DNA from 4 places in the Pseudoalteromonas sp. S554 genome. Region 2 is predicted to be linked to each of the others. Evidence: predicted binding sites of a transcription regulator. Region 2 holds the regulator's gene; each other region holds the start of a gene.
The links. Region 2 encodes sigma-54, which starts transcription at its own class of promoters, with help from an activator protein. Its sites were predicted from a motif close to GTTGGCACGNNNNTNGNNT; they were not measured.

Region 1: the regulator sigma-54 is predicted to act here: its motif matches at 3,480-3,498, upstream of CWB65_RS09800 (BON domain-containing protein).
Region 3: the regulator sigma-54 is predicted to act here: its motif matches at 2,342-2,360, upstream of CWB65_RS17675 (EF-hand domain-containing protein).
Region 4: the regulator sigma-54 is predicted to act here: its motif matches at 4,478-4,496, upstream of CWB65_RS00450 (hemerythrin domain-containing protein).

The regions. Positions count from the first base shown of each region.
Region 1 is NZ_PNDV01000038.1:22,313-30,148, forward strand. Features, by position in the region: gene CWB65_RS09775 (LysR family transcriptional regulator) at 1-501, opposite strand, end outside; gene CWB65_RS09780 (DUF4437 domain-containing protein) at 639-1,454, shown strand; gene CWB65_RS09785 (porin family protein) at 1,519-2,100, opposite strand; tRNA gene CWB65_RS09790 (tRNA-Ile) at 2,297-2,373, opposite strand; gene CWB65_RS09795 (YqaE/Pmp3 family membrane protein) at 2,659-2,817, opposite strand; gene CWB65_RS09800 (BON domain-containing protein) at 2,881-3,444, opposite strand; gene CWB65_RS09805 (LiaF domain-containing protein) at 3,765-4,421, shown strand; gene CWB65_RS09810 (VOC family protein) at 4,477-4,893, opposite strand; gene suhB (inositol-1-monophosphatase) at 5,140-5,943, shown strand; gene CWB65_RS09820 (substrate-binding periplasmic protein) at 6,007-6,816, opposite strand; gene CWB65_RS09825 (bifunctional diguanylate cyclase/phosphodiesterase) at 6,848-7,836, opposite strand, start outside.
Region 2 is NZ_PNDV01000034.1:86,853-94,688, reverse strand. Features, by position in the region: gene CWB65_RS08815 (YgiQ family radical SAM protein) at 1-1,069, shown strand, start outside; gene mgtE (magnesium transporter) at 1,139-2,497, opposite strand; gene CWB65_RS08805 (HPr family phosphocarrier protein) at 2,606-2,878, opposite strand; gene rapZ (RNase adapter RapZ) at 2,922-3,767, opposite strand; gene ptsN (PTS IIA-like nitrogen regulatory protein PtsN) at 3,787-4,239, opposite strand; gene hpf (ribosome hibernation promoting factor) at 4,244-4,531, opposite strand; gene CWB65_RS08785 (RNA polymerase factor sigma-54) at 4,558-6,057, opposite strand; gene lptB (LPS export ABC transporter ATP-binding protein) at 6,127-6,852, opposite strand; gene lptA (lipopolysaccharide transport periplasmic protein LptA) at 6,849-7,385, opposite strand; gene lptC (LPS export ABC transporter periplasmic protein LptC) at 7,375-7,836, opposite strand, start outside.
Region 3 is NZ_PNDV01000097.1:97-7,932, forward strand. Features, by position in the region: gene trkA (Trk system potassium transporter TrkA) at 1-1,330, shown strand, start outside; gene CWB65_RS17665 (EF-hand domain-containing protein) at 1,398-1,613, opposite strand; gene CWB65_RS17670 (calmodulin) at 1,694-1,906, opposite strand; gene CWB65_RS17675 (EF-hand domain-containing protein) at 2,051-2,263, opposite strand; gene CWB65_RS17680 (flagellar brake domain-containing protein) at 2,728-3,390, opposite strand; gene CWB65_RS17685 (TrkH family potassium uptake protein) at 3,427-4,878, opposite strand; gene CWB65_RS17690 (YigZ family protein) at 4,975-5,589, opposite strand; gene pepQ (Xaa-Pro dipeptidase) at 5,647-6,969, opposite strand; gene CWB65_RS17700 (transglycosylase SLT domain-containing protein) at 7,086-7,836, opposite strand, start outside.
Region 4 is NZ_PNDV01000001.1:94,521-102,356, forward strand. Features, by position in the region: gene CWB65_RS00435 (dihydrolipoyl dehydrogenase family protein) at 1-724, opposite strand, end outside; gene CWB65_RS00440 (TonB-dependent receptor) at 916-3,270, opposite strand; gene CWB65_RS00445 (hypothetical protein) at 3,516-3,929, shown strand; gene CWB65_RS00450 (hemerythrin domain-containing protein) at 4,015-4,440, opposite strand; gene CWB65_RS00455 (tetratricopeptide repeat-containing diguanylate cyclase) at 4,688-6,607, opposite strand; gene CWB65_RS00460 (RluA family pseudouridine synthase) at 6,892-7,836, opposite strand, start outside.

The DNA of each region.
Region 1 (7,836 bases), on a different contig from region 2:
CACCACGTGTGGAATATTACAAATTTTAAATCCATATAAATTAAGCTCCTCAGCTACACCTTTTTTCATCGCTCTTAATGCAACATCAATTCCATCACGATAAAAATCAGCACGGCTATCACTTGCATGCAATCTCAAAGTTATAGAACTATGAATATCCATAAGCTCATTAAGTAATACACGCATTAAATTACGTCCCATTTCAGACGACACCGCCATTCGCACTTCGCCTGTAATACACTCCTGCTTTTCATTAATAACCGCTTGCCCTTGCATTAGTAGCCCAAGCGCCTGTTCGCATAAGGGTAAGTAACGCTCACCTTCAGCGGTCAGTCTTATCTTTCTAGTAGTGCGAACAAATAGCTGTGTACCAAGAGCTTGCTCTATTCGTTTAATAGAGACACTCGCTGCCGACGAGCTCATATCTAACTGATGCGCAGCCGCTGTTATTGATTGAAGCTGCGCAACTTTTAGTAATACGCCTAAATCTGCAATTTTCATATCCGCCCCTTTATAAAACTATTCGTTGATGCTGCCAATTATCCACGTTTTAACGAAACTGTATTAAACATTAGCCTGTTTATGGAATGAAAAATACTCGCTATTGTGTCTCTATCCCAACGCAAAGGAAAATATTTATGAAATGTAGAATTGCCCTATCAGCTTTAATGCTCACAACTTCGCTTATGTCTGCACCTACTTTTGCAGACGAGCACGAATCAAAAGTAATACCTGCAAACAAAGTCAAATGGGGCTATTTAAACCCATTAAGAGGCGAGCAAAGTCCCGGTGCAGCGTATTTATGGGGCGATCGTACCGCAGATACCGCAACAGGTATGCTAGTACGCTTTAAAAAAGGGTTCGAGTCCCCGCCGCATATTCATAACATTACTTACCGAGGTATTGTAATTGAAGGCCAAATGCACAATGACGACCCCACAGCTGAAAAAATGTGGATGCCTGCGGGATCATTTTGGACACAACCTGCCGGTGAAAACCATACTACTGCAGCCAATGGCACTACAAATCTAATTTACCTAGAAATAGACTCAGGCCCTTATTTAGTAAAACCAACAAACAAACAGTTTGATAATGGTGAACGCCCATTAAACGTACATAAAGACAACCTTGTTTGGCTAGACAAAAACGACGTAAGCAATATTAATGCTAAAGGTGTACAAACAACCTACCTTTGGGGAGACACCGAGACAATGTACGGCTCAATGATAAAACTACCAGCCGGGTTTAAGGGGGAAATTAGCACAGATGCGGATGAGTTTCGTGCAGTGATAATTGCAGGCAACGTGCAATACAGCTCAAAAAGTAACTCACAAAACTTAAGTGCAGGTAGCTTTGTAGAATCTGGGGGTAAATTCATTCACTCGCTTGAGAACACAAGCGATATAACAGCAACTATTTACATTCGCAGCAATGGCTTATACCACGTAAATTAGCGTGTTATAGCTACGTAAAAACTAAAAAGCGCACTAATAAGTGCGCTCATTTAACTGCTTGTGATTAAAAGCTGTAACGTGCAGTTAAGCTAATATAATCTAAATCATCTATTGTGGTGTAGCTAGTACCTACAGAGAAATTTGTATTCACATAGTAACGAGCACCTAAAGTGATAGCTGTTTCACTGTCATCTGCAATATCAATGTAACTTAAGCGGCCATCAATTTCGATGCTATCAGTTAGCATTGATCTAACACCAACAGATAATCCATAGCCATTTTCATCATCCGACAAATCAGTACCGCTGAACGATACTTCAGTTTCAATGTTTTCGTACGTTACTAAACCATAAAAGTCAGTGCTTTCACTAATTGCAGTACGGTAGCCCACGCCTGCGCTCAACCAATTTAGATCTACATCCAAACCATCTTCTGAGTCGCCTACAGTCTTATATTGACCAGACACAAAAAAGTTATCGCCTAGTAATTTACTACCATCAAGCGTCCAACCGTTTAAATCATCGCCATCAAAATCTGCATTTAAATAACCGCCAGACACATAATTAAAGTTAGGTGTTTCTGCAAATGCAGCAGGGGTGACAAAAACTGAGCTTAATAATAAGAGTGCGACTTTATTCATTTTCATGGTACTTCCTTTTAGATACATTTTAACAACATATTGTTGTACCCAATAAAATACACAGCTATATATTTGATTGCAATTAGAAATTTTATAGATTAATTAAAAATCAAGATATCAACCAATAAAGAATAATAATGTAGGGCTTTGGATTTTAAGTGTGTAAAAATTTAATAAGATCTACTTGGAAAGCTTTGAAAAGTGGTGGCCCCTCCCAGACTCGAACTGGGGACCTAACGATTATGAGTCGTGTGCTCTAACCAACTGAGCTAAGGGGCCAACTTTGTATAACTGCAAGGCAGTTAATTTTTGAAGCGTTCAGCCACAGAGCGACTAAAGCGGGTTGCAGTATAAAAACTTTTTTAGGGCTTGTCACTACCAAAAACCTTTATTTTAACAATCAATAAGCTAACTGCTTAAATTGTAATCTTTTAAAGAGTGTGAATGGGTAAATTTGGGGAGTTTTAGGAAAATAAAGTAAAAATGATTAAAAATAATATTTATTAATAGAATGCGCTGAGCGATATTTACTTACAACTGGCGTAAACATAGCTCAGCTACGCATTATTTTTTAGCAATAATATAAATTGCATGTATTAACCCTGGGAAGTAACCCAATAGCGTTAATAAAATATTAATCCAAAAATGCATACCTAAGCCCACTTGTAAAAAAACACCCAGTGGCGGTAGCAAAACAGACAGTATTATGCGAATGATATCCATTATTTAGCTCCTTCAAACAGTTAAAAACAAAAAGCCCAGCAATGCTGGGCTTTGAGTATAACGTTATTCAGCTACGATAGATAAGTTATCTACCACATCACGTACGTCTTCAGCATTTTTAGCAATTTCGATTGCTAATTGCTTTTCCGCTGATGATTCTACTGAGCCGTTTAATGTAACAACACCATTATCGGTATCTACATCAATATCGGTTCCACCTACTTCAGAATCAAATAGGAAACGTGTTGTAATAACGGTGGTGATTTTAGCGTCCGTTAGGTCGTTATCATCATCCATCATTTTAGAATCTGTATGTTTAGCGCTCATGTTTTTAACAACGGTTAGGCTGTTTTCAACGTCCATGACGCCATCTAGACTAAGTACAAGCTCTTCTGCTAGCTCTTTCTCTACGTCGCTATCAACTTTACCTGTAAGTACTACCTTGCCATTTGTTACATCAGTGTTTATGTCAAAGTTGTTTAGGTCTGTGTTCATAAGAAGCACAGTTTCTGCCTTGCCATCAATCCAAGCATCTTTACTTTCGTTTTCCCAGCTGTTTGCTTGTGCACCCATTGCTGTTGTACCAAGAACTAACGCGGCGATAATAGATTTGTTAAATGTTTTCATAATCTTTCTCCTTTTGATTAAAGACACTTCAACTAATGCGAACATCAAGCCAACTTTATTTACCATTCAAAATCATAAGCTTAACGAAAAACATAGACTCTTATAGGTTTAACGCATTTCCCCTATTTACAGGCAAGTGAGTAAAACTTTCTCAAAGTGTGAAAATTACTAGATTATTGCTATTTTGGTTAATGTATCGTTAATATAACAACTAAACAAAAAGCCTTTAAAAATTAAACTATTGATAATAAACAAAATTAATTTTGGTATACGGTTTGCTAACTAGTTAACTAATTGCAAATACAATTAAGGAATGCCCCATGTCTGTAAAAGTTGAAGACCGCCCAATAGAGCAAGTACGCGAACAAGTGATTGATCAGTTAATTTATAACTATAGCCATGGCGTTATATCGGTTGAGGCATTTGAAAGACGATTAGACAAAGCAATGGATGCAAAAGACAATTCTGTGCTGCTTACGTTAGTAGAAGACTTAACACTTAATACCGACAAGCAATACAAAGCTGAAAAGCAATCGCAGTTTACGCCTAATTACAGTGCTCAACAAAATAGCGATGACGACATCACACTGCGCAGTATTTTGGGTTCAAACGAGCGAAGCGGACAATGGGTGGTTCCTAAAAATATTTACCTAAATAATTATATGGGCTCTGTGGTGCTTGATTTCACCGACGCTATCTTTACGCATCAAAACGTGACAATTCATGTTCATTGTATTTTTGGTAGCGACGAAATTTACGTACCCGAGCATGTTAATGTTGTGTCCAAAATGTTTTGTATTTTAAGCACGCTAGAAAACAAATCAGTAACGTTAAATAAGCGTCAAGGTCCTACCATTCATATTGAAGGCAAAGCGATACTAGGGTCGGTTGAAGTAAAGATAAAACGTACCATAAAAGAAAAGTTCATGAGCTTTGCAAACGATTTAAAGTCACAGCTTGGAGTCAGCAGTAAATAAGTGCAACTGTATTTGCTTTAATATGGCTGCTTTTGGCAGCCATATAGTGGTGGGCTTAAAGATCATTATTTCGTTCTGCAGGTATATCCGACAAGTACTCTACAAACTCAACTTCAAAGCCCGAAGGGTCTCTGAAGTAGATATTTTTTCTAAATGGGTTTTCATTGCCTTGCTTATGAACTGAAAAACCCGCTTTATTTAAGCGAGACACCGTATTTTCTAAATTAGCCGTCACGTAAGCAAAGTGAGCAAACCCAACTTGATGCCCTGAAAGCGATCTATTTTCACCCTCACCATGATCGCTCATTGCTATGTATTGCGTGTCGTCACCAAAGTGGACCCAACGCCTTGGTTTTCCATACCATTCACCCCGCCCTTCACTTCGTATTACCCAGTGGGGGAAAATGGCTTGGTAAAAGCGAATCATGGTATCAAAGTTTTTAACAACTAAATTTACGTGTTCTAAATACATACTGTTTCCTTGTGAGTTAATTTAAACACACAATAAAACCTCAAGCTAACTTTAGGTAAAGCGCTTTTTTAAATTTTAGTGGGTCATTAAAAATACACTTTTGTTTTAATTAAATGTGCAACACTTTCAAGGCTGTACAAAAAACACTCACAAGTATTTAGGGTTTATTGTTTACTTTATGTCAAAAGTCGCTAAAATACGCCGGCTGAAAATACAAACGTTCTTTTACAACCCAAAGGTAACTCCATGCATCCAATGTTAAACATTGCGGTTCGCGCTGCGCGCAACGCAGGCAAAATTTTACTTCGCGCTGGCGAAGATTTATCAAAAGTTGAAGTGCAACAAAAAGGCGCTAACGACTTAGTAACTAATATTGATAAAGAAGCCGAAGCCGTAATCCGTGACACTATTTTACAGTCTTACCCTACTCACTCTGTTGTGGGCGAAGAACTAGGTGAACACAAAGGCAAGGATGATGATTACCAATGGATTGTAGATCCTATCGATGGAACAACAAACTTCATCAAAGGTATTCCACATTACGCAATCTCTATTGCACTTAAAGTTAAAGGTCGTTTAGACCAAGCCGTTATTTATGATCCGATTCGTGGTGAGCTTTTTACTGCATCTAAAGGTCAAGGCGCACAACTTAACAGCAAACGTTTACGCGTAAGTAAAACAACTGTTCTTGCTGGTACAGTTTTAGCAACGGGCTTCCCTTTTAAGCATAAACAACACACAGATGCATACACTGAAGCGTTTAAAGCGTTATTTGTTCACACTGCAGATATTCGTCGCGCAGGTTGTTCTGCACTAGACATGGCGTATGTTGCTGCTGGCCGTGTTGATGGCTTTTTTGAAATTGGCTTAAAACCTTGGCACTCTGCTGCAGGCGAGCTTATGGTTAAAGAAGCGGGTGGTATGGTTGTCGATTTTGCTGGTGGTAATAACTACAACCACAGTGGCAATATCATCTGTGGCGCACCAAAACTGACTCAAGCTATTATTCGTGAAATTCGTCCAGTGTTAACTGAATCGTTACTTCGCTAATAAATTGCTTTTACCAATATAATTGGTACAACTAAAAAAGGAGCCTAGGCTCCTTTTTTGTTTTTAAAAATATGGGTTTATTAGCTTAATCTCTATAGTTTCCCCTTTTGTATAAGGAAGGGAATTTAAATCAGTTGCAAAGTATTCATAAAATAACGCATCAAACTCGCCGTTTTGCTGCATTATTTTAATTCCCTGCTCAAGCGCTTTAGCCAACTCAGGCTTATCCTTAGACACAAAATAATATAGCGCTGTTGGGTAGCTAATATATAAATTAGGCACAATACGTAAATTTTTGTGATCTCGCTCTAAAAGCTCAGAATTGACTTCAATAAATGATCGCGGAAAGTAATCTATGCGGCCTTGGCTAGTAAGCGCAAACATGGCTTTTAAGTTTGATAATGGTCTCACGTTTAAACCGTTATTAACCAATATGCGCGTATCAGGCCAATCATGCCCCTGTACCGAGCTCAGTTTTGATAATTGCTCAAGCGTTTTTATATCTTTAAATTTATCTAAATTCTGTTTATTTGTAACTAACGCTCTTTTGCCTATATACCCTTTGAACAATGGAATTTTAATAGCTGTTGCCAGTGACTCTCGTTCAGGGCTGCTCATACTCCAAAATAAATCAAGCGAGCTATCATCAAGTGACATTAAATTACGTTGCTGATGCGGGTGTACAGCAACACGTTCTATTTCGACAGGATACTGGGCTCTTATCAATGCCTTGGTTAGCATGTCATTGAGGTAATCATCACGGGCAAAATGCGCATGTTGATCTTTCGGAATTTTTACAATATTAACTTCGCTTGCTACAACACTTCCAATAAACAAGCTCACTACACATACAATACACTTTAATGGCAACATCATGATCACCTATTAGTAAATTACCTTTTTACTATTTGCTAATCGCTACTACTGGAGGCGCTGGGCGCCTTCGCTTGCATGTAAAAAGATAGCTATGACGAAATCGTTTGGCTTCTTTCTTTGCATCCGTTGCTAATGCTGCAACCTGATGGCTATTTTTGCACTGCTGTAAATCGGGTTCAACTAATCCGATAGATAAGGTGAGTAACGGTACAAACTGCTTTTCACCTTCACGATTTGTAGCCCAATACCCTTTGCTAGCTATATGATCGGGCGTAAAAAAAGCACGAGAACGATGTTCAAACTGTTCAATAATACGATTACAAATACTTACCGCATCGCTTTGGTCAAATACAACCATAAAGTCGTCACCACCAATGTGTCCTACAAAGTTAGCACTATTTGTACAGGCTTGCACTGTTACATCAGCCAATAATTTAATGACACTATCACCACTCGCGTAGCCATAAAGATCGTTAAACTGTTTAAAGTGATTCAGGTCAATATAAGCAAGATGAAATTTATTTTTATTACGTAACCTATGCTCTATAGCTTCGTTTATTGCGACATTGCCTGGCAACATTGTTAGCGGGTTTGCATGTTGTGCGTGGCGAATTTTTTCTTCTGTTATATGTTTTAAAATGTCTCTAAGAGGCGCAAGCCCTAAATAATTGCCACCTCTAGTAATAACAATATGGCGCCTAATATCAAAATCTTGCTCAGTTATTTGCTTACTCACCGTATCGAGCTTTTGGTCTACATCAACAATCAAGGGTTGTTTGTCCATTAACTCTATAACAGGGCGCTTATCATAAAGAGCATGACCATAGGGTGCTGCAAATACCTCGGTAAGTTGGTCTTTATGTAGTAGGCCCACTGGCTGACCCTGTTGATTAATTACAGGTATGCTAATAATGGCTTTGTCTTGCTCAAAGAGTAAATGAGCGTCTTTGCATCGGGTATCACTTGCTATGGCCTTTTGTGGTTGGCTTAGCGCGCCAATCGCCATTGACTGGTCAA
Region 2 (7,836 bases):
TGCTTACGACATGATAAAAACGTCGGTGAATATTATGCGTGGCTGTTTTGGTGGGTGTTCATTCTGTTCGATTACAGAGCACGAAGGGCGTATTATTCAAAGCCGATCGCAAGAGTCCATTATTGAAGAAATTGAACAGATCAGAGATAAAGTGCCCGGTTTTACTGGCGTTATTTCCGATTTAGGTGGGCCAACGGCCAACATGTACAAATTACGTTGTACAAGCAAAAAAGCAGAAAGTACCTGCCGACGCTTATCGTGCGTATACCCTGATATTTGTAAGCATATGGACACGGATCACACGCCTACAATCGACTTATACAAAAAAGCACGTGATGTAAAAGGCATTAAAAAAGTTCTTATCGCTTCGGGCGTTCGCTATGACCTTGCTGTACGCGATCCTCGCTATGTTAAAGAGCTGGTGACACATCATGTGGGCGGGTATCTAAAAATAGCGCCAGAGCATACTGAAGACGGTCCATTATCAAAAATGATGAAGCCAGGCATGGGTGCTTACGATCAATTTAAAGAATTATTTGATAAGTACTCGAAAGAAGCGGGTAAAAAGCAGTATTTAATTCCGTATTTTATTTCTGCGCACCCAGGAACTAAAGACGAAGATATGGTAAACATGGCTTTATGGCTTAAGTCTAACGACTTTAAGTTGGATCAAGTGCAAAACTTTTATCCATCCCCAATGGCCAATGCGACCACTATTTACCATACAGAGATGAACTCACTGCGTAATATCAAGAATAATAGTGAAGTAGTGCCAGTGCCAAAAGGAGCACGCCAGCGCAGATTACACAAAGCTATTTTGCGCTACCATGATGCATCGGGCTGGCCAATGATACGTGAAGCACTTCGCAAAATGGGTAAAGCCAACTTAATTGGCAAAGGGCCAAACTGTTTAGTGCCAGAAGAAGGCCGCGATGAAAAAGCGGGTAAAACCGTTAATAAAGGCCGTAAAGGGGCTCGCCCAGCGCTTACACGTCATACGGGATTTAGCCAATTTAAAAAGGCTAATACAAAACCTAAAGTGGGTGGAAATAGGCACAAAGCCAGATAGTTATTACCGAGACAATAAAAACGCGCAGCTATAAATTAACTGCGCGTTTTTTTATAACAGCTTTTAAATTTATATTAACAGCCAAGTGGCGGTGCCTAAAAAGGCAAAAATACCCACAATATCTGTCACTGTTGTTAGCACTACACTGCCTGCAAGTGCAGGGTCTATATTCATTTTTTTAAGTAAAATTGGAATACTTGCACCAGCAACCCCAGCCACAACTAAGTTCATAAACATGGCAAAAGCGAGTACGCCGCCGAGCATAAAATCCCACTGCCAAAGTGCAATGACACCCGCTATCAACAATGACCACAAAATGCCATTGAGTGCTCCAATAGCGAGTTCTTTCATCATTAAAAAGCGTTGGTTGGTTTGATTTATATGACCAACAGCTATACCACGAATAACAAGTGTGAGTGATTGACTGCCAGCAACACCGCCCATAGAAGGAACAATGCCATTAAGCACTGCTAATATGGGTAAAATATCGAGTGTGCTTTCAAAAAAACTGGCTACAAAGGCGGCCGCAAGCGCAGTTAATAAGTTAACTCCTAACCATACTGAGCGTTTTTTAGAGCTTTTTAAGACAGGAGCAAAGGTATCTTCTTCATCATCAAGGCCCGCCAAACTCAGTAAACTATGTTCGGCGTCTTCACGAATTACGTCAACAATATCATCGATCGTGACACGACCAAGTAGCTGATCGTTGTCATCAACAACTGGGGCCGAGATCCAATTATGGCGCTCAAACAGTTGTGCGACTTCACTTTCATCCATTGAAATTGGAATTGACTCACATTCTTCATCCATTAAATCGCGAACAATTTTTTCTGGTGGATTAGTTAGCAATGTACTCAGCGATAAAGCACCAATAAAGCAGTTATGTTTATCAACCACATACAGGTCATCAGTGCCTTCAGGTAACTCTCCGCGAAGTCGAATGTAACGTAGTACGACATCAATGGTCACATCTGGGCGAATAGTTACTGTATCGGTGTTCATAAGTGCGCCGGCAGAACGCTCTTGATAAGATAGCGCTTGTGTTGCGCGTTCTCTATCTTGGGTGTCCATGGCGCTAACAACGTCTTGGTAAACGGTGTCAGGCAAACTACGTAATACTTCACCTAGGTCATCGTGACCCATGTCTTCAGTGGCAGCAGCAATGTGCTCAGGCTCCATTTGGGCAATAATACCCAGGCGCACGTCTTCTGATAATTCTTCGAGTACATCACCTTGAACATCAGGATCAACTAACTGCCATAGCAAGCGACGAATTTTGTGTGGAGATGATTCTAATAATAACGCAGTATCACATGGCGCTGTTTTTGCGAGCATGCGCCTAACTTGAACAAACTGACCACTATTAAGTGACTTGGTCACTTGTTTTAGTTGTTGTAGTGGGTAGTCTTGTTCAAAAGCTTCGGGCATTGGCGTCCTTTATTTATACTGTAACTGTTACCTAGTGGGTGGGGGAGTACGACCTAGCAGCCAGTTATTTTGATTATAGTTATTTTATTTAAATGTTAAAAATTAACGTTACTCTTGTTCGTTAAATCGTTGCGAAATAAGTTCTCCAATGGCATTTAAAGCTTGCTCTGCATCAGGCCCTTCACATACCACTTTAACTTCTTTACCTTGGCTACTTTCAAGTAGCATTAGTGCTAATACACTGTCACCAGCAGCTTCTTTATCATCTTGAAATAAGGTGATTGAAGCATCAAATTTTACAGCGAGTTGGGCTAATACAGTCGCGGCTCTGGCATGCAGTCCTAATTTATTTTGTATTAAAAAAGTGTCTTCTATACGCATACATTACTCTATCAAAGCTGAACAGGTTATTAGTTTTGTAAAATTACTTTTCTTGTTCTCTGTGACGTATTTTTACATTGGGATGCGTAACTGCAAAGCTTTCGCCAATTGTTTGCGCTAAATATACAGAGCGATGTTGCCCGCCAGTACAGCCAATCGCAATAGTTAAATAGCTTCTGTTATTTCGCTCTAGGTGTGGTAGCCATGTTTGTACAAAGGTTTGTATTTGCCATGTAAATTTTTGAACTATGCTGTGGCTAGCCAAATAATCTTTTACTGGTTGGTCTAGGCCGTTGAGTGGTTTTAGTTCAGGCTCCCAGTGCGGGTTAGGTAAAAAACGTGCATCAAATACGTAATCTGCCTCTTTAGGAATGCCATGTTTAAAACCAAATGATTCAAATGTAACAATCAGCTGCTTGTCTTTTTTACCTAGTATTTTTTCGCGAATTGATTCAGCAAGTTGATGAACGCTTAGCTCACTGGTATCGATCATGTAATCGGCGCGCGTAATTAGCACATCGAGAAGTTCTTTTTCTTTTTTTATGGCTAAATCAAGCGGAAGTGAATCTATTGATAAAGGGTGTAAGCGCCTAGTTTCAGAAAAGCGCTTAATAAGGGTTTGATCTTCACTGTCTAAGTAGAACAGCGTTGGTTTTGTAAAACCCGGTAAGTATTCGATGATGTGATTAAATTCATCTTGCTCTTTTGGTAAATTTCGCACATCTATACTAACGGCAATTTTATCGTAGTTATCAGAAACGCTTCTTACCAAAGAAGGTAATAAATTTACTGGAATGTTATCTACGCAATAATAACCTAGATCTTCAACAACGCGCAAAGCAACCGACTTACCAGAACCAGAACGGCCACTTATGATAATCAACTCCATTAATCACCCTTTAAATTTGTTACGATTGGTCAACAATAATTTGATACAACTCAGCATCCGATTTAGCACAGCGAAGCTGCTTACAAAATTCTTTATTTTTTAGTTTATCAGCTATCGTTGCTAGCGTCTTTAAATGCTGTTGGTTATCGCCTTCAGGTACGATGAGTGCAACAAAAATATCAACAGGGCGGTTGTCTATAGCATCAAAATTAATCGGTGTTTCACTAACTAACACCAATGCTAAAGGTTCTTGTGCGCCGCTCATTCGGCCATGTGGAATAGCAATACCTCTTCCTATCCCTGTGCTGCCTAGTTTTTCGCGGGTTAATAAAGCGCCCAAAATATCCTGTTGAGATAAATACGGTAATTTATCGTGAGCCAGCTCGCTAATAAACTCTAAAATTCTTTTTTTACTATTAAAAAGGACCGCAGCTTTACTGCAGTCCTGGCATATAAGTGAACTTAATTTCATCATATTAGTGTCGAGCAAGCTTCTCTTTGTGTTTAATTACTTGACGGTCAAGCTTGTCAATCAATGAATCAATAGCTGCATACATATCTTGATGTTCAGTGGATGCGAATAATTCAGCACCACTTACATGAATAGTTGCTTCTGCTTTTTGATTTAATTTTTCTATATCAAGAATGACATGAACATTATTAATATGATCAGAGTGCCTTTCTAGCTTCGCAAATTTGGTATTTATATAGTCTCTTAATGAATCAGTTAGTTCTACATGACGACCAGTTAAATTTAGTTGCATAAGCATTACCCTCTTTGTTTAGCGTCTTAGATCAGGCTCTTTCGCTGATTTGACGGTGGAATAGCCAGAGATTCGCGATATTTTGCGATTGTACGTCTCGCTACTTTAATTCCTTGCTCAGCCAATATATCCGCAATTTTGCTATCACTCAATGGTTTTGCTGAGTTTTCTGCTGCGATTAATTTTTTAATAAGTGCACGTATTGCCGTAGATGAACATTCTCCACCATTTTCGGTACTAACGTGGCTTGAGAAAAAGTATTTAAGCTCAAATATTCCACGCGGTGTGTGCATATACTTTTGCGTAGTTACGCGCGAAATTGTTGATTCGTGCATTTCTACCATTTCGGCAACATCATTTAAAACCATCGGTTTCATGGCTTCTGGCCCGTGTTCAAAAAAGCCCTGTTGTTGTTTAACAATACAGTTAGTTACTTTTAAAAGTGTATCATTTCTACTTTCTAAGCTTTTTATAAACCATTTAGCTTCTTGTAAATGTGAGCGAATAAATTGACTATCGCCGCTTGATTTAACTGTACGCGACATCGCTGCATATTGGCTGTTTACACGAATTTTTGGCATGCTGTCTGGGTTTAACTCTACAATCCAGCGGCCTTTAATTTTTTTAACTGACACATCAGGTATTACATACTCAGACTCTTCTCGTACTATTGTGTCTGCAGGCTTAGGGTTGAGCGTATGAATAAGTGTCATTACTTCTTTAAGCTCATCTTCTTTGAGCTTCGTTTTTTTCATTAATGTACGGTAGTCACGAGCAGCTAACAAATCAATGTGCTCGGTTAAAATCATTTTTGTTTCATCAATAAAAGGCGTGCCTTTATCAAATTGATTTAACTGAATACACAAACACTCTTGTAAGCTACGTGCCGCAATACCCACTGGGTCAAATAGCTGAATGCGCTTTAATACCGCTTCTATTTCGTCAAGTTCAACCTCAACGTCATCGTCGTTATCTTGATTAAAGCTCTCTAAAATCTCTTCGCAACTGAGTGTCAGTATGCCTGAATCATCCACCGCTTCTACAATAGCAATAGCGATGGCTTCATCTGTAGGGCTAAATGGCGTTAATTGTAATTGCCACATTAAGTATTCGTGAAGCGTTTCAGTTGATGCGCCCTGATATATAGACTCATCTTCAGGCATTGGGCCTGAAGATGATGCAGGGGCTGCACTCATATACTCATCCCAGCTAACATCCATTGCCATGTCGTCACTTACGGTATCTTTAGCAAGCGCTTCACCACTGTCTTGTTCATACTCGCTAGGGGCTTCATCGGCAGATACGGTTACTGTAACTTCATCGTTATCTGCTTTTTGCTCATTTTTGCCCGCAAGATCATCGGCATAGTCTTGCTCCTCAACCTCAAGTAATGGGTTGCTGTCGAGCGCTTCTTGTATTTCTTGCTGAAGATCCAATGTGCTTAATTGCAGCAAGCGAATAGCTTGTTGCAACTGAGGTGTCATTGTAAGTTGCTGGCCCATGCGCAGCTGTAGTGATTGCCTCATGTATCTCTAACAATCCTTTTAAGTTGTTATAGTTAATACTAGCAGATGCTTATAAATAAGGCGTAAATGTTACAGCCTAAATTGCTCGCCTAAATATACATCGCGTACAGTTTTATCATTTAATACGTGTTCAGGGGTACCAGAAGCAATCAGTTCCCCATGAGAAACAATGTAGGCTTTTTCGCAAACATCAAGGGTTTCTCTTACATTGTGGTCTGTTATTAATACGCCAATCCCACGGTTTTTCAGGTGTTCAATAATTTTTTTAATATCTAATACTGAGATAGGGTCAACACCGGCAAATGGTTCGTCTAACAAAATAAACTTTGGATCTGCGGCTAAAGCACGTGCAATCTCCACTCGGCGACGTTCTCCGCCCGATAATGCCATGCCTTTGCTGTCGCGAATGTGTTGAATGCTAAATTCATCTAATAGATTATTCAATGTATCTTCTCTGGCTTGTTTAGTGAGCTCCTTTCGAGTTTCTAAAATAGCCATTAAGTTTTGATACACTGTTAATTTTCTAAATATAGACGACTCTTGTGGTAAGTAGCCAATGCCTAATCTAGCACGACTGTGCATAGGTAAAAGCGTAATATCGTTATCATCGATAGATATTTTGCCTTTGTCGCTAGGGACTAAGCCTACAATCATGTAAAAGGTTGTTGTTTTACCTGCGCCGTTTGGCCCAAGCAAGCCTACAATACTGCCAGCTTTAACTTCTAAGCCCACATTTTTTACAACTTCACGGCCTTTGTAGCTTTTGGCTAGTAGCTCTGCTTTTAATGTGCTCATGGTTGGCCTTTGTCATTTTTTTTAGGCTCCACAGGCACTAAGATAGTGTGTACACGGTCAGTTGAGCTTTCATCTTTTTCGGCGCTAATAAGCTGCTGTTCTATATCGTAGGTAATGCTTTTAGCATTCATTTTTTGCCCAGCTTGAGATATCTCTGCATCTCCAATTAATGTTAAAAAACGCGTTGAAACATCGTATCTAACTTCATTAGCGCTGGCGCTCATTATTGTGCCGTCGGCTTGTTTTTCTTCAAAATATGCAGGCGTACCTGTGGCAATTAACAATTGCTTGTTGTCGCCTAGCTCATCGCGCTTGTGAACCTCAAGGCGGTCTGCGGTAATTTTTCTGTCGCCATGAATAATTTCAACATTTTTTTCAAAGATACCTACGTTTTCTTTTAGTTGACCCTCTTGTTTATCCGCACTAATCGAAATTTGATTTGCAGAAATTGGCGCTGTTGTTTCAGCGGCATTAGTACCTAATGCAAGTAAAAATGTTGGAATAATAAAGAGTGTTGATAGTTTATTGGTCATAATAAATAGTTCGCGTATGGTTAATTAATTTTATCACTTCGGTTTTTAAATCGGCTTCTAAGCCTTTACCGGTGATTTTTAAATTGGGCCCTGTAACAATGACAGGCTGCTCTGATTGCATCGTTAGTAATTTTATATCTACCTGAATGTTATCAGCATTAATTTTATCTATCATTGCGTTATCAGTTAAATTACTAGCAACAACGTTACCTTCTAATATTAGTTGTCTGCCTTCGTATAATGTTGCTTCATTAGCGTTAATTCGCCATGTTTGTTTGTCGTTGTATAGCGTAAAAATAGGTTTATCAAAAAAGGTAAACCCTAATTCTTGATATAGCTCCATTCGCGCTGCCGTTACTTTATGGCTGATTTTCCCATTTTCGTCATACGCTGTTTGTTTTAGCTCTATGGCTGTGTAATCGGGCTTTGCAATTATGTCTGCTTCGGTTTG
Region 3 (7,836 bases), on a different contig from region 2:
TGAAAACTTAGTAGGCGAACAAAACGAAATTACCGTAGTAGACATTGACGGTAATCGTATACGCGAACTGCAAGATAAATACGACCTTCAAGGTGTAATGGGCCACAGTGCTCACCCTGATGTTTTGCGCCGCGCCGGCGCAGACGATGCCGATATGATTATTGCGGTAACCAGCTCAGATGAAGTAAACATGGTGGCGTGCCAAGTGGCGTATAGTATTTTTAATACACCCACTAAAATTGCCCGAATTCGCTCTGAGCAGTATTTAAAATACCGTGAAAAACTTTTCCAAAACGATGATTTACCAATCGACCATTACATTGCCCCAGAAGCGTTAGTTACTAAGTATATACGCCGCTTAATTGACTACCCTGGCGCATTGCAAGTATTGCAGTTTGCCGATGGTATGCTCTCGCTAGTTGCAGTAAAAGCCTATTACGGTGGTTTATTAGTGGGCTATGCCTTATCTGCATTAAAAGAGCATATACCCAATGTAGAAACTCGCGTTGCAGCTATTTACCGTCAAGGCAAAGCAATTAAACCGCTCGGTACAACCGTTATTGAAGCCGACGATGAAGTATTCTTCATTGCGGCAACCAAACATATACGCGCCGTAATGAACGAACTGCAGAAGCTTGAGCGTTCATATAAAAAAATAATGATTGCCGGTGGCGGTAACATTGGTGCAGGCCTTGCTCGCTCTCTTGAAAAAAATCACACCGTTAAGTTAATAGAACGCAGTAAAGAACGTGCTGAACAGCTTTCAGAAATGCTCGACAACACGGTAGTATTTTGTGGCGACGCCTCCGATCAAGAACTTCTTTCTGAAGAACATATCGAACAAGTGGATGTGTTTATTGCCGTTACCAACGACGATGAAGCCAATATTATGTCGGCCATGCTTGCCAAACGCATGGGCGCGCAAAAAACCATGGTGCTTATTCAACGTGGTGCGTATGTAGACCTAGTTCAAGGTGGCGAAATAGACATTGCCATATCGCCGCAACAGGCAACAATTTCTGCATTGTTAACCCATGTACGTCGAGGTGATATTGTTAACGTGTATTCATTGCGTAAAGGGGCTGCAGAGGCTATTGAAGCAGTTGCTCATGGCGATGAAAACACCTCCAAAGTAGTTGGCCGTGCAATTGCCGATATAAAACTACCAGCCGGAACAACTATTGGGGCCATTGTGCGTAACGACGATGTACTTATTGCCCACGACGACACCATTATTATGTCGGGCGATCACGTGATTATGTTTTTAATTGATAAAAAACATATCAACGTAGTAGAAAAGCTCTTCCAAGTAAGTGCTATATTTTTATAACGCATCAAACACAAAAAAGCCGCTGAACATGGCGGCTTTAGTGGAGTATGATTGGGGCTTATCAATGCTACTGTACTTTGGCAAATTCTTCTTTAGAAAGCTCACCATTTCCATCTGTGTCTAAATCTTTAAAAATTTTCACTAGTTGTGAGTTTACTTGAGCTTCTTCCATGCTGATAACACCGTCACTGTTGCTATCAAACGATGCAAAGTCTACCGCTGCATAAGCTGCTGAAGAAGATGCTAAAACTAAAACCGCAAGTGTTGTATTTAATGTTTTCATAGTGATGTTCCTAGTAAAATGAGAAATCCTTTTCTAAGATCCCTGTCTGTGAAAAATAGCTAAACCAATACCGGTTAACTTTAAAATTTTGCAAACTCGTCTTTAGACAGCTCACCGTTACCATCTGTATCTAGCTCTGTAAACTCAGCCATTAAATCGGTGTCTATTGCCGCTTCACTTGGGCTAATTGCTCCACTGCTGTCGGTATCTAAACTGTCAAAATCTGATGCTGCAAACGCAGCTGAAGAAGACGCTAATGCAATAAGTGCTAATGCTTTATTTAAATGTTTCATAACTTAATCCTTCATACTTAATGTTCTATCAAAAAAATGGGCTTATTACCTTTTAAAATGGTTTCACTTCCTTGTTATCCTTTTTCGTAAGCTCCCTTGCCTACTTAGGTTGTCTTTGGCAACTCAGGACTCCATTTACTGAATTTAGGCTTTTGAAAACTCTTCTTTTGATAACTCACCATTTTGGTCTGTATCGAGCTCTGAGAACATGCTCATTAATTTTGCATCAACTGATGCTTCGGCTTGGCTAATTGCACCATTACCGTCTACATCGAGTGTATTAAAGTCAGAGCCTGCAAAAGCGGCTGACGAAGAAGCGAGTGCGATAAGTGCTAATGTTTTATTAATGCGTTTCATAGTATGTATCCTTCAAGTTGTATGTGAGTGATTGGTACTTACTGTTAATCACGTTTTTCGATTAGTACAACCAGACTATTACAACTTAAATGCCAATATTTATTAGTTTATATTTTTCAGTGTCTTACGTGTTAAATACTGAAAAAAGTGCAAATTTAAGCATTATTTTTGTAGCTATTTAGCAACGCTGGTTTAATTAAAAACTATAAGTTATTAAAAATCAGATATTTAGGTTTAATGTAAAAAACCACAAAGCGAAGTTATTTAAATGATCAAGGTGTAATTAGGTATTGAGCAGGAAGTTTTAAACTGAACAAGGTGTAAAAATAAAATAAAATATAAAAAATTTGAATGCTATATCTCTGTTTTTATTTAATAAAAAATAATAATTTAGAGGTTGGTAATTTATTTTCGTTCATAAAGTAAAAAGTCGCTATTTTGTTGCAAAATAGCGACATTAAAACCTAATCGGCATCGAGTTCTATCATAGCGGGGTCAATAAAGTGCTCTTTCATAAAAGCTTTCATCTCTTCTTTACTGGCTAATAACTTAATACCGCAACGCACGCCTGCATTATGATCTTTCACGCTGCACACTTCGCCTTCAAAGCCTTTACTATTACTACCTAATACCACAGTGCATTGTGAGTCTTTGATGCTTTCTAGATCTGCGTCAGTTTTTACATCAAACATAGCCCCCGTTAGCGAAATATCTTTTATAACACCATCGAGTACCTTGTCATCACTGAGTTTAAGTTTTGCAGGTAATAGAGTTGGAATACGTGTTTGCGAACGTAAACTAAATAGCTGAACTTGCTTGGGGTAGTTTATAAAAATCAGCCTAACGGGGTGTGATGCAATAGATTTAATTTGCTGTCTAAACGCAATTATTTGTCCATCGTCACCCTCTATTAATGCTCTTACAACGACGGTGACGCCATCTCGTAAGTAATCATTTCCACCCGGTAAACGTTTGGCTGTAGGGAAGTTTAAAATAATAAACTTTTCATCAAGCAAGCCTACCATTTCTGTTTTCACGCGCTTACTGCTAGTGGGTGTTAATATTTCTAAGTCAACTAAACTGCCAACCGGTATATTATTTAATTTATCTGCATGTGTTGCTGGCATATCCATTCCATAAACATAGTAGTAAAACGTTGTGTTTTATCCGCGCCAAAACGTAGGCGTAAATAACACAAGCAAAGTAAAAATTTCTAGTCGGCCAAATACCATTGCAATAGTCAGCAACCATTTAGCGCCGTCGGTTATTGCACCATAATGCGACGCAACATCACCCAACCCTGGGCCTAAGTTATTTAAACACGCTGCCGTGGCCGAAAACGCCGTAATATTATCCATTCCCGTGCCCATAAGCGCCAGCATAATAATAATAAATACTAAGGCATAGGCAGAGAAGAACCCCCATACAGCTTCTACAACCTTATCGGGCAATGCTTTACGGCCAAGTTTGATTGAATAAATAGCACGAGGGTGCACTAGGCGGTTTAGCTCACGTACGCCTTGCAGGTAAAGTAAAAACACGCGCACCACTTTCATACCGCCCCCAGTAGACCCTGCACAACCACCAATAAAGCTCGAAAATATTAATAAAATAGGTAAAAACAGCGGCCATGTTGAAAAGTTATCGGTAGCAAAACCCGCCGTTGTACTCATTGATACCGCTTGAAATAGTGCTTGGTCAAGGGTTTCATCACCATTGGCGTATATCTCGTTCGACGACAACACAGTAAAACAAATAACCACCAGCGCCAATTGAATGCATAAAAATACTTTAAACTCGGGGTCGCGAATGTAGACCTGCACGTTCCGGCTTGCCACCGCAGCGTAGTGCAAGGAGAAGTTAATAGCGGCAATGATTAAAAAGAATACACAAATAAAGTTAATAACCGGGCTGTCGAAATGGCCCATAGAAGCATCATAAGTCGAAAACCCACCAATGGCGACGGTAGAAAACGCATGACAAATGGCATCAAACCAGTCCATTCCCGCCGCCCAATACGCCAACATACAGGCAATGGTTAACGACACATAAATATACCAAAGGTGCTTTGCGGTATCGGCTATGCGAGGGGTCATTTTTGAATCTTTTACTGGGCCGGGGATTTCAGCACGATACAACTGCATTCCACCAACACCTAGCATGGGCAGTATTGCAACAGCTAATACAATGATCCCCATACCGCCAAACCACTGTAATTGCTGGCGATAAAACAGCACTGACTTAGGTAAATATTCAATCCCCGTCAGCACCGTAGCGCCTGTGGTTGTTAAACCCGAAAAGGCTTCAAACACCGCATCAGCAAGGGATAAGTTAGGTTCTTGTAAAAAGATAAGAGGCAAGGATGCGAATGCCCCCAGTACCAACCAAAACAAAACCACAATTAAAAAGCCTTCACGCGCTTTTAAATCCCCGTTTTCATGTCGGTTTGGGTAATACGCTATTAAGCCAATAATAATACTGAAAATAAACGCTAAAACAAAAGGAACACCACCACCATCTTTATAAATTAAAGACACCACAGCAGGTGGCACCATGGTAATACTAAACAGCGCAACAAGTTGCCCAAGAATTTTTATGATGGTACGAAATTGCATTTAGCTAATCGCTTTTATTATTAGTAAATTCAGGCTCAATTGCGTTAGCCTGGTTAAATAGAATGAATATGCATTATATGCAACTTGTGTAGGTTATTACTCTTTAATAGTTAACTCAACTGCGCCGTGACTTAAATCAAAAATATCTTTAATTGCTTGCTGTGCTTGGCGGCTATCAATGGTGATCACCCAATCAATATTAGCAGTAAATTGCTTTTCAATGTTGAGCACTTGGTAGTGCGTTTTAAGTAGCTGCTCAATTGCGCCTTGCATACTGTATTCACTACTGCCAATTAGCTCAACACTTGGAACTTTAAGTACGGTGTCTAATTTGGCTAATGCATTATTTAACGACCCGCCATAAGCTCGTACTAACCCGCCAGTTCCAAGTTTAATCCCTCCAAAATACCGGGTCACCACGGCAGTAACTTCACCAAGTCCCGATCCCACCAGCACATTTAACATTGGTTTGCCGGCCGTACCATTGGGTTCACCATCATCTGAAAAACCATACACGTGGCTGCCACCGGGGTTACCTGCCACATGGGCCCAACAATTATGCCGAGCATCGCTGTATTTATCTTCAATACTTTTAATAAAAGCTTTAGCTGCGGCTAAATCGGGAGTGTGTGCAATATGCACAATAAACGTGCTTTTTTTAATTTCTTCTTGGTGAAACACAGCACCGGCTGGGTATTTATATTCTGACATATTTTACTTAACCAAAAAAATGGGGCCATTAGGCCCCTTCTCTTGCTAACTTATCACTTAATCTAAGTGTAAGTCGCGCGTCATATTTTCTAAACTATCATCGTGCACAATAATGTTATCTTCAATACGAATACCTCCATAAGGTTTAAACGCTTCAACCTTATCCCAGTTGATGTATTGCTTGTTGTCGGTTTGCGCTAAATCACCTAACAACGAATCAATAAAGTACAAGCCAGGTTCAATAGTAAACACCTGATTTTTCTCTATCATACGTGTACAACGTAAAAATGGATGCCCTTCTGGAGATGCTTGATGAGTACCTTTGTCGTCACTCATAAAGCCGCCCACATCGTGTACTTGTAAACCAAGGTGATGCCCTAAACCATGCGGAAAGAAAGTAGAGGTGATTTTACGCTCTACAATATCTGCAGCCGGTAAGTTAACTATATTAAAGTCGCTAAGAATTTGCGCTATGCGGTTATGACACTCAACATGTAAGTCGCCGTAAAGCATACCTGGCTTTAATCCTTTGCCTAATTCGATTTGCGTCGTCGTCATTGTATTAACTAGCTCAGCAAATTCACCCTGCATTTTGAAGTCATAAGTACGCGTTATATCTGCGGCGTAGCCGTTAAAGTTTGCGCCAGCATCAATTAAAAATGAGTTATGCGTTTGCGGTGCGTTTGGCTCAAAATGAGTGTAATGCAAAATAGCGCAGTTTTCGTTAAGCGCCACTATATTGCCATACGGCATTTCGTTTTCGCTTTGGCGTGTAGCCATAAGGTACGCTTGTTGAATATCAAACTCACTACCACCATTAAAAAAAGTGTCGCGTGCAGCTTTATGGCCATCAACCGCTATGCGGTTAGCATTACGTAAACACTCAAGTTCATACTGCGTTTTGTATGCTCTATTAAAGTGTAAATAGTTAAGCACGGGCTCTGGGTTCATTATGCTAAAGCCAAGTGCTTGAGCTACTTCTATGTATTCGCCCATGTAAGCGTACTTTGCTTTGTCATAAGGAAGTAGCTTTTCAACCTGATCGGGTTGTAACAATAGTTCTATATCAAAATACTCAGCCCAAAAATCACGTGGTTCGTCAGGTACTTTATGCCAAAAATCAACAGGACGATAAAAAATAAGCTTAGGTTTGTCGCTACCATTAACAACAATCCAGCAATGTGGATTATCAATAACAGGTAACCAAGCTTTAAAGTGAGGATTAACTTTAAACGGGTAATACATGTCGTCTAAAAATTGGCGCTTTGCTTGGCCAGAGTGAATAACTAATCCTTCTAACCCTTCGCTTTCGCAAATTGTACGAGTACGCTGCTGCAGTGTTGCAATATGTTCGGCGTATAAAACGGCTAATTTATCCATTGTTAATCCATCTGTTAAATTTAACTTGCTTTGAGTCTACCACTTATAGCTATTACGCTCAAAAAAGGGGGATGGCCCACTGTGAGCACAATCCCCCTTATTTAAACTTATGTTTACTAACCGCCTATTTTCATTTCCAGTATGGGAGCCAGTAAATTACCCTCTCGGCCCATACGAGTATGATATACCTGCCTGTAAGCAAATACATTTTTGACATAATCGCGTGTTTCTCTATACGGAATAAGCTCTATCCATAACTCTGCTGGCATTGCATCATCAGGCACCCAACGTTTTATACGATGGTAGCCTGCGTTATAAGATGCTGTAGCAAGTATCTCGTTACCATGATTTTTCTTTTTCAAGTAACGTAAATAACTGGTACCTAGCCTAATATTTGTTTTAGGTTGATATAATCGACTATTAGACACACTGCCTTTATTTACATACTTAGCAGTACTTGGCAGTAATTGCATTAAACCTCGAGCATTCGCACTTGATCGCGCGTCAGGAGCAAATGAGCTTTCACGCCTTGCAATAGCAATACTCCAAGCTACATCTATTTTATTACGCTTGCTGTAGCGCTCAAATATGTCTTGAAAAGCAAATGGAAAACGTTGTTCAACATTATCCCAGGCTTTTATTTTTGCGAGTGTGAATATCGTGCTGTCGTGCCATCCCAAATTGGTAGATAAAACAGAGGCTGCAAGCTTTTCTTCTTCATTTGAAGTGTTTGTTAAGTAATTCCATTCACGTCTCGCTGAAGTAACACGATCTAACTCATATAATGCTTTTGAACGTTTAAAACCAGGGGCATTACTCACCTTTGCGATTAATTGCTCACTAACCACTTTTGGTTGATTATTTAGA
Region 4 (7,836 bases), on a different contig from region 2:
TAACAATCATGTTACGGTCGAACTTTTTAGGCTTGGTGTAATTTTTGTATACGCGACGTTTTTTAAACACGTTTAGGATTCCTTTAGCAATGAATGGGAACACACCCAATAAAGCGAACGATAAAATAAGATCGAGCGATAAAATGCCTGATAAGCTTTCAATTTGCGCAAGTTGCGTACCCGCGTTTACAAATACAAAAGTACCTGCGAGCATACCTACCTGACTTACCCAGTAGAAGGTCCACGATTTAATTGCAGTAACACCCATTAGTAAGTTAATTAAAAAGAACGGGAATACGGGTACTAAACGAAGGGTAAATAAGTAAAACCCACCTTCTTTTTCAACGCCTGCGTCAATAGCGTCTAAGCGCTCAGGAAAACGTTGTTTAATTGTATCGCGCAGTAAATAACGCGATACTAAAAAGGCAAGCGTAGCACCTACCGTAGAGGCAAACGAGGCAACCAATAAGCCTTCAACTAAGCCAAATAATGCACCTGCGGCCAGTGTTAATATAGCCGCACCCGGTAAAGAGAGAGCCGTTACTACCACATAAAGCAAAAAGAAGCCGCCAATAACAAGCAACGGCGACTGTGCTTTGTACTGATCAAATTGATCCATTGACCCTTTTAAGCCATCAAGTGTTAGTAACTGGTGTAAATTAAAATGAAAGAACGCGCCAATAGCAGCGGCGGCAATCACTATTAATAATAATTTTTTTATCATGTTCTCTCTCTTAATTAGGGCCTATTAACCTTTTTGGATTGCACTAGGTAAATCCTTTGGGCTGCGCCTGCTTAGCAGTAATTTTACTTTAAAACGCCTATGAGGGATGACCACACCACATAGGCTTTACCTCGTTTTATAAGAAGCAAATTTATGTACATTTAACCTTTAAAGCTAAATATTCATAAATTTTAAAACTTATGGGTCAGAGTCAGCTTGGCATTTATTGGCAATTCAGGGAATGCTAAGGTTGCGCCAAAGTAGCCGCCTTCAAAAACAGGACGCCAATTTTTTTGGTTTGTGATGTTATTTACATCTAAACGTAACTTAGTACTAGGCGTAAATGCATAGCTAGTATTTACGTTTAGCGTGTACTGATCACGAATTTTAACTGTTTGTAAAAAGTCTAATGGGTAACTCTTTGTATATAGACCTGAAAAACCAGTTTGCCATTTCGAGGTAATTGAATAATTACCATTAAAACTAAACGATTGCTCTGGAATACCTTGTACTTGACTGTTTGACGGTGCAAATGGTGTAAAGCTTGGCGCGCCAACGCCCGTACCAGCAATAATGTCTGGGCGTGAGTTATCAAACGCATCAGCGACTTGAGCGGAATCTTGGCTGCTTGCAGAGTTATCGTAGCGGGCATCTATGTAGCTGTAGCCCGCACTTAGCCAATAAGGGTAAGCATCGTAAAATACTTGGCTTTCAAAGCCCGTGGTACGAATACCCGTATTGCTGCCATCGCGATTACGTAAACTACGGCGCTGGCTAAATACCGCGCCATCAGCGTACCAGTCGCTGTTGGTTGGGGCGTATTTTAAACCAAATTCTACGAGTGTGTTTTCTGTTGCAAAGTTTTGTGCACTAATCACGTTGCCGCCACCCAGCACATTACCGCCAGCCATACTGTTTGATGTGGCCTCGTTATAACTTGCAGCACCGTAGCCTGTGAAATCAGCGTTTAGTTTGTAATTAAAGCTTACCTGACCTGACTGAAGTGTGTCGTTAATGCTATCACTTGCTGCAGTTTGGCCTTGTGGTGCAATAGGATCACGTGCTTCTACATCATAATAATCTACCCGGTAACCTACGCTTGTATGAAGTTTATCTGTCCAATCCGAGTCTTGCTGAATAGCAAAACCTGTTTGCCATGAACGAGAGTCAGTGGTGTCTGATAGGTTAAAGTCGCCGCTACCGTCGTTATCTATATCGTACTGTGCACCAGGTGATACGAACACACCCGGGCGAAGCTCAACCAAACGTGCCTTTTGTGCGTCTGTTAAAGGAATGCGGCGATTTGATAATGGGCCAGTTAAATCAATAGGTAAGTCGGCCTCTGTGGTGAACTGGCTGTAGCCAAGCACTTTGTTATATCGTACGTCAAAAGCAAAAATAGTTTGTTGTTCGTCGTTCCAACTATACGTTAGTTCTGTTCGATTTTGCGCCGTGTCGGCGCCGTCAATAATTTCAACAAAGCTATTTTGGGCAATCTCTTCACGCTGTAAATGTTGAAAGTAGGTGATGTTTTTAAGTGAGGCATTTGCACTTAGCTCACGTTTATAAATACTGTGAATTAAATAGGTTGTAGCTTCGTTTTGGTTATCAGGGTCAGTAAGTACAGTGCTGCGATCAATGTTTACTTGCCCAGTAGGCGACACAATCGAACCCGCCGCCGGTACTGTACTGCCATTTGCTTGCACGCCTTGGCCAGTAATATAAAGGCCATCATCAATTAAAGCTTGGGTAGGGCGGTTAATACCGGCGTTGTCGGTAAATTCGACTTGGTATAGCTCAAAGTTAATATCCCAAGTGCTTTTATCGTCTGGCAAAATGCGTAGTGCTGCAAATAAACTGTCGCTTTTAGTACCTGAATAATCGTAGTAGCTGCCATGGTCAAGATGTTCATAGCTTACTCTAAACCCAACTTTGTCTTTAATAATTGGCGCAGTGTAATCTATTTGCGCACTGTATTGGTCCCAACGACCGGCCGATAAACTCGCTTTGCCTTTACTTTCGTCCGTTGATGCTACTTTTGACTGTAAGTTAACAAATCCACCGTTGCGTTGGCTTGAACCAAACAAAACCGGCGGTGCGCCTTTTACTACATCTATTTGTTCGACAGAATTGAACGATAACGGCACGCCAAACCCATTGTTACCTGCTTGACGACGTGTACCATCTTGAAAAAGTTCACCCAATTGACCGCGAATAGTAGGTAAACTTGGCGCGCCAAAGCCACTTGCAGAGTATGTGTTTGGGCTTAGTGCTAATACATCTTGTAAAGTAGTAATGTTAAGCTGTTCTATAAGTTCGCTTGAAATAGGCGTAACTGAGCGTGCTATGTCTTGAAGTGCTAAGTTATCACCAAAAGGACCGTCAATTGTTTCATTTTTAACAGAAAGTCCTTGAGACTTTATAACTTGACCAGCCACTTCTATGTGTTCAATCGAATCTTTTGCTTGCGTTTTTTCAGCTGCAAAAGCAACAAGGGGAGTGTTTAATATGGTGGCTAACGATAGTGCTAAGTATGCGTGTTTCAAGTGGTGTCTCTCTAGTGTAATTAGTTATTGGCGATAAAGACCGAAAGGAATAAAAATATCTTTCAATTAAAGTATAACTTTTTAATTTTTAGAATGGATGCATGCAAATTATTCTTATTTTAGTCTTAAGTTTTAAGTGTTGTTGAATACCTACTTGGATTAAATCTAAATAGTTTGAAATTAATCATACCTTATACGGTCTTGTTCAGTTCTTGGTTTATTTATATATTTTTAAAGGAAATGTTATGACGGGTTCTTTAAGTAGTGATGTTCAAAATCGTTTGCAGTGGTCACTTTTATCTTTGCGTGTAGGTGTGTTTATTGTAATGGTTATGTGGACGTTCGATAAGTTTGTTAACCCTGCACATAGCGCACGTATTTTTGAGCATTTTTATGGGATTAGTGGCTCTACAGATATGGTGGCTTACATTATTGGTGCGGTGCAGCTAGTTCTTGTTTTAGCGTTTTTAGCAGGTATTAAAAAACGTATTACTTACGGTATTATTTTCATAATGCACGGACTATCAACGCTGTCATCTTACAATCAGTACATTGATGGCTTTAATAACTTATTATTTTTTACTGCGTGGCCAATGTGGGCAGCGTGTTTTGCGCTTTATTTATTACGGGATCAAGACGTAAAATATACTATTAAATAAAACAGCCAAACAAAAAAATGGTTATAAGCCAATTAGCTTATAACCAAAAGTACACAGGGAGGTGTATGAATTCTCACTTTTACGATTAATGCATTGCGTCGTTGTATTTGTCGCCTAAGCGCTCTTTTTGCCCTTCAGACAGCGCTTTACCTGCTAGTTGAAATACTTCATGTTCTTCTTCATCTAAGTGATGATGCACTAAATGGTGTAGTTTTTTAGCTTCTACTAACCATGCTGATGAGCTCATTTCGGTGTCTTCAAGTTGTTCAATTAGTTCATCAATTTCATGATGCTCTGCAACACTGTGGCGTGCTTTTTCTTGCGTTAGATCTTCACAAATTAATGGATTATAAAAGTAGCGCTCTTCAAATTTTGCATGTTCTTCTAGCTCTGTTTTTAGCTCATCCATTAAGCTATGACGTTTTTTTGTGTCGCCCTTGGTTTGAATAAGCGCGTCAACTAGTTTGCGTTGTTTGTCATGGTCATTACGTAGTGCTTCAAAAATATTCATAAATCATCCTAATCAATTACGTTGCTTAATAACTAATAAGCAAACGCAGTGCCAGATTTTAAGTTGTTGAAATTAATGATTTTATAGGTTTTAGGCTATATTTTTGGATTGTTTGTGTATTTTTTACAGACGAGAGGGTGAAATAATTTCTTACTTTTAATACGAGCTAATACTTCACGTGCAGCTATTTACAATTAGCTTGTTAAAAACATATTTGGGGGTATGTGTTTGTTAAGCTTTAATACGCCTAGGGCTGCTCAACATTAACCTGATTGCGGCCACTTTGTTTGGCTTTATAAAGAAGCTCATCAGCATGTATGATCAGTTTTTCAAGTGAGCGGTTAGAGGAGGAGCTAATTGCTGCACCTGCGCTAAACGTAATCGTTTCTACGTTTTTTAAGCCTTGTATTTCACTACAATAATTAATTAGCGCATTAGCAATAGAATCGAATGTTGCTTCAACACTTTTTTTATCTACTGTGTTTAAAACAAATAACCATTCCTCACCACCATAGCGACCAAATTGGTCGTCATCAGCAAGTGTATTTTGTGCTGCACGGGCAAAAGCTTTAAGAACGGAGTCACCCACATCGTGGCCGTAAGTGTCGTTAATGTGCTTAAACAAATCTAGATCGACAATGGCAATTGTAGCATTGCTTTGCTTAAGTTTTTGAGCCGCTTTTTGCATAATACCGCGTCGATTTAAACTGCTAGTTAAGTAGTCAGTCAGCGCAATGTTATAATATTTTTTACGTTGTAGTACTTGTTTATAAATAAGTAATAACGACATAATAACTAAAATAAACGCAATTGTTGCGCTTAACCGCCAAATTATTTTTTGTTGATACTCTTCTTTGGCGAGTAATTCGTTAATGTTTTTGTCGTATTCTAGTTGGAGTATTTTTTCTTCTTTTTCTTTTACTTCAAATTTTATTTGCAGTGTTTTAATGTTTGTTTCGCTGGTGGCTTCGTAATGCTTTTTCATAAATGTAAGCATTTGCTCCATTGCGTCAAATGCATCGTCTGTTTTGTTGAGGCTTCGTTTTAACTGGTATCGCTTTTGAAGGTAATCGGCTTTATAAATGCTGCGGCTAAAATCATCGATCATCGAAAATACTTCATCGTTCATTTTATCGGCTTTTTCAAGTAAACCTTGTTTTTTATAAATATCTAGCATCAATATCATCGATGCGAGTTTCATATCACCTATTCCGGCTAGGTGGGCAACCTCAATATTTTTTGTGGCTAAGGCTAGCGCATCTTCGTAGTTTTCTTGTTTGTATAAAATATTAGCAATTGAATACTGAGCAAAAGACAGTCCTTTTTGCATGTTAACAGATTCAAAGTAAGAGAGTGCTTTGTCTAGATAAATGAGGGATTCGTTTGGTTTATTTATTTCAAGTAATACATTGCCCAAGCTCCAGTAAGCTTTAGCTGTATATAAGCCATCTTGAGTTTGCTGATATGCGATCAGCGCTTTTTTAGCGTATGTTATTGCTTTTTCTTTGTTTTCTAAATAATTATACGCATCGGCTATCTTCCTGTAAAAATAGCCTTGCGATGCAATATCGTTGTTTTGCATCGCCAGTTCTAATCCGTCGAGTGCCACGCTCAAGGTTTTTTTCAGTTCATCTGTTTCGGTATAAAAGTATGCAAAGGCTCTTAAAATAATGATTTTTTCAGCCGGTGTAGATTGAGAAAATCGCGTTTTTAGTTGATTAACAACATCGTTTGCCTTTTGGAGTTCTTTTTGTAGGCTAAGCAGTTTTAATTGTGACTCCAAAAATAGCAGTAATACGTCAGGTTGTTTAGATAATTGCTGATTTGATAAGTAAACAGTGAGGTGTTTATCTAATTTTTCGTACTTTTCTTCCCTAAAAAGCAGTTCGGCATAAATGGCTGCAGCTTCTAAATGCAAAGCGTCATTCTGTTTTAATTTACTTTGCTCGTAAGCTTGAGTGATTTGTTTTTTGTTTTGCAGGTAATCAAGTTTATCTGTTCTTACACTTTTAATTAGCGCCCGAACGTCTTGCTGACTGAGCTCAGGGGTAGTGGAATTGTTTGAATAAGCAATACTTTGAAAGGCGGCGAGTAAAAAAAACACAACAACAAGCTGTTTAACCAACACCGATAGGTAACTTGCTTTAAATTGCATGTTATTAGTCATATTAAGCCCTTACTAACTTGATACGTGTAGCTTTTTTGAAAAACGTAGGGTTAGTTAAATTTTGGCTATACCTTAACCATATACTTTTAGTAATCAAAAACTTAAGCAGGTTGTAGCCTTGAGAGACGTTTATATCTAGCATTTTCAATCTATATTAAGTATTGGTTAACCATTAATTATCCAATTACATTACCATAAAAGTTATTTTATAAAAATATCTACGCCTATAATCCTAGTATAAGCGTGATAGCAGCCTTATTTATGGTGGTTTTAGTATTTATCTTTTAAAAATCAGCATCAATTTTAAACTCTAAGCGCTCGTGATTAATCGGGTGCGTGAATGCTAGATACTCAGCATGCAGGTGTAACCGGTCTGCTTTTTTACCATAATGTGTATCACCAATAATAGGGGTGTTTAAACCTAATACATGTGCGCAGTGCACACGCAGTTGATGTGTGCGCCCTGTTTTAGGGTAGAGCTGCAAGCGAGTTGTGTTGTTTTTTCGCTCAAGTACTTGCCATGTTGTAAGTGCAGGCTTTCCTTTTTGGTAACACACTTTTTGACGCGGCTTATCATCAAAATCTGGTGTTAGTGGTAACTCTATAGTACCGCTTTCTTGTTCTATATTCCCGTCAACTAAAGCAACGTAGCGCTTTTCTATTGTGCGCTCAATAAATTGTTTTTGAATGGCTTTATGTGCCCGTTTATTTAGGGCAATAATTAATAGTCCTGAGGTTGACATATCCAATCGGTGCACAATAAGTGGGCCTGTAGCTTCTGGAAATTGTGTTTTCATACGCAAGAATACAGAGTCGTCTATGGTAATGCCCGGGACCGATAAAAACTCTGCCGGTTTATTCACTATGACCAAATCGTCATCTTGGTAAACAACAGTAAGCTCTTTACCTTGTGCAGGGTTATTCAACAGTGGGCTAGGTTCTACATTTAAGCCTTTTAGCATGTGGCCTAAAATAGGCTGACACTTACTAAAGCAAGATGGGTAGTAGTTTTTATGCTGCCTAACCGCAGATTTAGGCGGGGCTCCCCACCAAAATTCACCCATGGCTATAGGTGTTAAGTTATGTTTAAACGCATATTGAAGTAATTTAGGGGCTGCACAGTCACCTGCCCCCGATGCCGGCGTATGCTCAGGTAATTTGGCAAAAATAGCATTGAGGTCTTCTATTTCGCCATCAATATTAAGAAATTGATATTGAGCAAATAGTAT